One region of the Hydrogenophaga sp. L99 genome, then DNA from elsewhere that is predicted to be linked to it. Evidence: predicted binding sites of a transcription regulator. Region 1 holds the regulator's gene; each other region holds the start of a gene.
The links. Region 1 encodes sigma-54, which starts transcription at its own class of promoters, with help from an activator protein. Its sites were predicted from a motif close to TGGCANGNAANCTGCTTT; they were not measured.

Region 1 (2,264 bases):
GGCGACCAACCCGCGTTTCATCTTGCTCGACGAGCCCTTTGCCGGCATCGACCCGATCGCCGTGATCGAGATCCAGCGCATCATCGGGTTCCTGAAATCGCGCGGCATCGGGGTGCTGATCACCGACCACAACGTGCGCGAAACCCTGGGCATTTGCGACCGTGCCTACATCATCAACGAGGGGCACGTGCTCACCAGCGGCACGCCCGCCGAGATCGTTGAAAACGCCGATGTGCGCCGGGTGTACCTCGGCGAACATTTCCGGATGTGATGAAACAAGCCCCCACGCTCCTCCGCTGCGCGGGTCGCTGCCCCCCAAGGGGGCTGGGCCTGCCTTGGGGCGGCCCGGCGGCTGACCCGGCCACTTCGCCCACGCCACGGTGGGCGAGTGAGGCGCCGCTATTCAGGGCACCCGCGGATCCGGCTTTGCCGGTCCCAGGGTGCGCCCCCCTGGGGGGGACGCGCGCAGCGCGGCGGGGGGGCGGCCTGTGAAACAAGGCCTGTCCCTCCGCGTCTCGCAGCACCTGGCGCTCACGCCGCAGTTGCAGCAGTCCATCCGTTTGCTGCAACTGTCCACCTTGGAAATGGCGCAGGAAGTCGAGCAGATGCTGGACGAAAACCCGTTTCTGGAGCGCACCGACGAGATCGCCGACCGCGAAGCGTTTGGCCTGGAGCAGACCGACGCACCGGTGAGCGCGGGTGAGCAGATCACCGACGCCACACAGGCTGGGGCCGAGGCGGTGGCGTCCGCGCCCGAATACGACGGCCTGGTGTCTGAGCGCGTGTCCTCCAGCGACAGCACCACCGACAGCGCGCAAAGCGATGAGCTGGAAGGCCGCCTGGACGGTGCCACCCCGGTGGAAGAAAGCTGGGAAGGCGACGGCACCGTGGAAATGGCGCCCGACGACAGCGAGTGGGGTGGTGACGCACCGCCCCGCAACAGCGGCTCGGGCGACGACGACGAAACCGCCACTGCGGCCGACCTGGCGCGCGTGCCCGTCAGCCTGCAAGACCACCTGCACGACCAGGCGCGCTGCCTGCGCCTGAGCGACGAAGACCGCGCCGCGCTCTATTTCCTGATCGAGTCGCTCAACGACGACGGTTACCTGGAAGACACGCTGGCCGACCTGGCCACCGCCTGGCTCAGCCTGTCCAACCCCGGTGTGCTGACGGCCGACCCGGAAACCGGGGAAGACCCGGAACAGCTGGAGGCCCGCGAAGCCCTCGAACAGCGCCTCACCATGGCCCTGCATTTGCTGCAGCACATGGAGCCGGCTGGCGTGGGCGCCCGCGACCTGGGCGAATGCCTGCGCCTGCAGATCGAGGAAATGCGCAACAGCCCTGAGGCCCGCGCTGCCCTGGCCATTTGCAAGCAGCCGCTGGAGCTCATGGCCAAGCGCGACGTGAAGCGCTTGTGTGCGTTGTGTGGCATTGACGACGAAACCGCCCGCGCCGCGCTGGGCCTTATCGCGCGGCTGGAGCCCAAGCCCGGCCGCCGTTTTGTCGACGTGGAGCGCAACGTGGTGGTGCCCGATGTGCTCGTGACCCGCGCTGGGCGGGGCTTCAAAGTGCAGCTCAACGCCGAGGTGATGCCGCGCCTGCGCGTGCACGACGTGTACGCCAACGCCATGCGCGGCAACCGCGGTGGGCGCGACGGTGGCGCCAGCGGCGAAGCCGGCCACGCCGCCATGCAGCAGCGCCTGCAAGAAGCGCGCTGGTTCATCAAAAACATCCAGCAGCGCTTTGACACCATCTTGCGTGTGAGCAGCGCCATTGTGGAGCGCCAGCGCAACTTCTTTATGCACGGCGAACTCGCCATGCGCCCGCTGGTGCTGCGCGAAATTGCCGACGAGCTGGGCCTGCACGAATCCACCATCAGCCGCGTGACCACCGCCAAATACATGGCCACGCCGTTTGGCACTTACGAACTCAAGTATTTCTTTGGCTCGTCGCTGGGCACCGAAACCGGTGGCAACGCGTCGAGCACTGCGGTGCGTGCGCTGCTCAAGCAGTTCATTGCGGCCGAAGAACCGGCCAAACCGCTGTCTGACAACCAGCTCTCCGACCTGCTCAAAGAGCAGGGCATCGAATGCGCGCGGCGCACCGTGGCCAAGTACCGCGAGGCGCTGCGCATTGCGCCCGCGAACCTGCGAAAGAGCTTGTAACCCCCCGCGCCGCTTCGCGTCACCGCCACCCCAGCGGCCCGTCCTGAGCTTGTCGAAGGGCGGTTCCGTGGGGCATGCTGGAAGGGGTCAACGCACCAG
Region 2 (2,264 bases), 580 kb from region 1:
GTTGGCGTTTTCGTGCAGAAAGTGGGCCACCACGTCAAGCAGGTGGCGGGCACGGTGCACCTGGGCTTGCGGCACCAGGGCGGCTTCTTCGGCGCTGCCCGGTGGCAGCACCAGCCGGGTTTGCGCGGCGGCTTCGGTGTCAGCGGCGCGGTGCAGCGCCAGGCTCATGGCCAGCGCGCCGCGCACCGGGCGCAGCTCACCGCCCAGCGACAGTTCACCGGCAAACTCCCAGCCCGCCAGCCGCGCGGCGTCCAGCTGGCCGCTGGCGGCCAAGATGCCCACGGCAATCGGCAGGTCAAACCGCCCAGAGTCTTTGGGCAGGTCGGCCGGCGCCAGGTTCACCGTGATGCGTTTGTTGGATGGAAATTCAAGCCCCGAATTGGCAATGGCCGAGCGCACGCGTTCGCGTGCTTCCTTCACCTCGGTATCGGCCAGGCCCACCAGGGTGAAGCTGGGCAGGCCGTTGGCCAGATGGACTTCAACCTGGACTGGCCGCGCTTCAAGACCCAGCAGTGCGCGGCTGTGCACCAACGACAGACTCATGTGAATTCCTCCCTGTTTCGGTGCATGACCCGGGTTGAACGGCCCCGAAGGCCCGTTTCCGGTATTGCACTGTTTTGGTGCGCACGTCTTTGGTGTGACACCCGCCGAGCGTGGCAAAGAGTTTTCATGATGGCACAGGGGCGGCCTTCGGCCTGCACACGTCTGGGGGATGGAGGTGCTTTTGCAACACATGGCGACCTGTTTTTGGCCACAGGCGTGCAAAGTTGGCACGGTCCATGCTTGGGTGTGAATGCAACCGAATCCAACCCGTGGTGTGGGCCAGCCGGCCTGATCACCCTCCTGATCTAGAAGAGGAATCACAGCATGAAAATGGTCTCCGCCATCATCAAGCCGTTCAAACTGGACGAAGTGCGCGAAGCGCTCTCCGGCATGGGCGTGCAAGGCATCACCGTTACCGAAGTCAAGGGCTTCGGCCGCCAGAAGGGCCACACCGAGCTGTACCGCGGCGCGGAATACGTGGTCGATTTCCTGCCCAAGGTCAAGATCGAGGCCGCTGTGTCCGACGACCTGGTGGACCGCGTGATCGAAGCCATCGAAGGTGCTGCACGCACCGGCAAGATCGGCGACGGCAAGATTTTCGTCACCTCGCTGGAACAGGTGGTTCGCATCCGCACCGGTGAAACCGGCAAAGAAGCGCTCTGATCACCGCCACAGTTCAAGAAAGATCACGGACATGAAAAAACTACTTGCAACCCTGTTGTTGGGCATGGGTCTGGCCTTTGGCGGTCTGAACGCCGTGGCCCAGACCACCGAAGCGCCGGCTGCGGTGACCGCACCGGCTGATGCAGCGTCGGCCGCTCCAGCCGAAGCCGCACCCGCTGCAGACGCCCCTGCCGTTGAAGCGCCCGCTGCTGCGGTGGCCGCTGAAGCGCCTGCCGCAGAAGAAGCCAAACCAACCGTCGACAAGGGCGATGTGGCCTGGATGATGATTTCCACCGTGCTGGTGATTTTGATGGTCATCCCCGGCCTGGCGCTGTTTTATGGCGGCCTGGTGCGCAGCAAAAACATGCTGTCGGTGCTGATGCAGGTGATGGTGGTGTTCTCGCTGATCACGGTGCTGTGGGCCATGTACGGCTACAGCCTGGCGTTTGGCGGCGAAGGCCTGATCATCGGCAACCTTGACAAGGTGTTCCTGATGGGCGTCACCATGGATTCGCTGGCCGCCACGTTCACCCCCGGTGTGGCCATCCCCGAGTTCATCTTCATTGCCTTCCAGGCCACGTTTGCCGGCATCACCTGCGCGCTGATCGTGGGCTCGTTTGCCGAGCGCATGAAGTTCAGCGCGGTGCTGCTGTTCTCGGCCATCTGGTTCACCTTCAGCTACCTGCCAATTGCCCACATGGTGTGGGGCACGGGCGGTTACCTGCTGGACAAAGGCGCGTTGGACTTCGCTGGCGGCACCGTGGTGCACATCAACGCGGCCATGGCTGGCCTGGTGGGTGCTTACATGCTGGGCAAGCGCATTGGCTACGGCAAAGAATCCATGGCGCCTCACAGCCTGACGCTGACCATGGTCGGTGCCTCACTGCTGTGGGTGGGCTGGTTCGGTTTCAACGCCGGTTCCAACCTCGAATCCAACGGTGGCGCCACCCTGGCCTTCATCAACACCCTGGTGGCCACCGCCGCTGCGGTGCTGGCCTGGTGCATCGGTGAAGCGCTGGGCAAGGGCAAAGCGTCCATGCTGGGTGCGGCTTCGGGTG
Region 3 (2,264 bases), 310 kb from region 1:
AATCTGATCCCGATTGTTTAAAAGGCTCTGCCAGACCTCAGTTATCCCAGCCGTCCAACGGCAAATAAGCTACGGGCTCTCCGGTGGTGCGGTCCACCAAAACCACCCAGTCGGAACGGTCTTCAGACATCAATGGCAGATACCCCAATGCGTCGGCTGCTCGACCACTGTGCCTTACAGCGCCGTCAATAAAGTCCACTTGATCAGCGTATCGGGCCCGAAGGGCGGCTAAAGGTTTTGCAACACGGGCCACCTCGGCGGCTTGGTCGCTGTAAGGCACCCAGCGGTCTGGGCGAAAGGCAGCGTAATTACCCGCCATGGACTGTTGGACATTCGCCAAGAAATCGGGGTCCGTGCCTTGCGCGAGGCGCACCCCCAGCGGTTTGGGGCCTGTGAGGCTGAGCGAGCGCAATGCCTCAGGCGCAAGCTCCAGGGTTCCGGGCGTTATGTCGGGCACGCTGACCACTCGAAACGAGTCTTTCTCAAAAGCCAGCCAAACGGGTCGCGCCTGTGCAAGGCTGTTTAGCCCATAGGTCAGTGCCGCGAGTTGGATCAGCACCACCAGACCGATGTCGCGAACCAGCTCGGCACGCGGCTTCTTCAGATCGTAAATGACCAGGGTTAGCAGCGGCCCGCAGACCACGTCGACGATCACGATCAGCCAGAACAGCCCTTGCCCCCCCGCCAACTGACCGTAGGGGCTCGGGTACCACATGCCAAAAACCAGCGCAGCAACGATCCCAGCCAGCAGCAGGCTGAGTAATAGGTGCTTGAATGCGGCGCCAAGAGCCGGTTTGAGTCGAAGGGCAAGGTTCATCTGGACGCAATTGACTGGATGTAAACAGCAACGAAAAAGAGCGCCGAAGCGCTCTCTTTCAGCTCAATGCTCAAATTAGCTTACTTGCACTCAGAAGGAGCGAAACGAGCAGGCAAGGTACCAGCCGCTTGGCCGACAGCCAGCTGGGCTGCGACTACGCCTGCAGCTGCACAGCGCCACCGCACTGAATCAGCAGGAGGCGTGAATGCTGCGGTGCCAACAGGCAATGCCACGCCAGGAAGTGCAGCGCCCAAGTAGGGCATCATCGTCAGCGTTCCGTTACCAGCAGCCGCAGTCGTGGTGATCGTGATCAAGCCGGTCGCAGGAGCGATAGCGATAGCGGCAACGTTGCGCGATGCAGTAGGCGCTGTGTAGCCGACAGAGTAGCCAAGCGCATCTGACGAAGGGTTGCCGGAAGCAAGGATGTCCTGAACGTTCACTTTGGCGGCTGATGCACCGACCAAGCCTTCTGACACACGGGCACGGACGGTGTAGTCCTGGTAAGCAGGCAGAGCCACAGCAGCCAAAATACCGATGATGGCCACCACGATCATCAGTTCGATCAGGGTGAAACCTTTTTGCATGGAACGCTTCATTTGAAAACTCCTTGGAAGGGAAAAAACAGGGTTGGGTCGGTTACGGGTTCTATTCAGCAGGGACCGTGCCAACCTGAAATGACGCTGTTTTCGCGGCCTTTTTCACGGTTTAGAACTTGCGGGTGACATTTTGTGTCTTGCCCCGCCGTTTTGGGGTGACAAAACTTGTCACATCAGGCCGCACAGACAAGTTTTGTCACAACTCAAACACCATGCCGGCGCTGAGCCAGCGGATGTCGTGGCACAGGTCTTGGGCGTGGCTGGGTGTGGCGTCGACGCGCTGTTGCCCCTGGGTCACCGCAGCCCGGGCTGGGGTCAATCACTCCTCAATGCCTCGACCGATGCATCGCTCAAAAATTGATTCCAGTGCGCGGTAGTCACAAAGCACTGCGTCAATGTTGGCTTGAACCCATTCACCGGGCTCTGCCTCCCACCAGCTGATCTGGTGGCCTGCGTTGATGATGATGTGCTCAAAGAGGATGCGCTGGGCGCGGCCGTTGCCTTCGCGGAACGGGTGAATCACATTGAGATCACCGAACAGTTGCGCCACCAGCCTGACCAGCTCCATGCGCTCAAACCCCTCGTACCACTGCGCCCTTCGCAGGCGCTCGAAGAGCTTCGCGGATTCAGGCTCCATGCGATGGATGTTGCAAAAGCGGGTGCCGCCCTTGGCGATGTCGATGCTACGCAGTTCGCCCGCCCAGTCATAGAGATCGGCAAACAACCGCTGGTGGATGCGCTTCAGATAGCCAAGGTCGTAAGGGGGAGGTGAGAAGTCGATTTCGTTGGCTGCGACGCTCGAGATCTCTCGTTCGGCCTCACTCAACAATGCATCGTCGAGAAGACCGAGA

Region 2: a site for sigma-54 is predicted at 769-786, ahead of glnK (P-II family nitrogen regulator). Genes of this name have one in related genera too.
Region 3: a site for sigma-54 is predicted at 1,467-1,484, ahead of AC4QBL_RS18185 (pilin). Genes of this name have one in related genera too.

Annotation. Positions count from the first base shown of each region.
Region 1 is NZ_CM178972.1:4,116,629-4,118,892, forward strand. Features, by position in the region: gene lptB (LPS export ABC transporter ATP-binding protein) at 1-271, shown strand, start outside; gene rpoN (RNA polymerase factor sigma-54) at 489-2,165, shown strand.
Region 2 is NZ_CM178972.1:3,539,355-3,541,618, reverse strand. Features, by position in the region: gene AC4QBL_RS16990 (YifB family Mg chelatase-like AAA ATPase) at 1-543, opposite strand, end outside; gene glnK (P-II family nitrogen regulator) at 868-1,206, shown strand; gene AC4QBL_RS16980 (ammonium transporter) at 1,238-2,264, shown strand, end outside.
Region 3 is NZ_CM178972.1:3,803,885-3,806,148, reverse strand. Features, by position in the region: gene tfpZ (TfpX/TfpZ family type IV pilin accessory protein) at 38-817, opposite strand; gene AC4QBL_RS18185 (pilin) at 898-1,413, opposite strand; gene AC4QBL_RS18180 (hypothetical protein) at 1,610-1,732, opposite strand; gene AC4QBL_RS18175 (putative adenosine monophosphate-protein transferase Fic) at 1,733-2,264, opposite strand, start outside.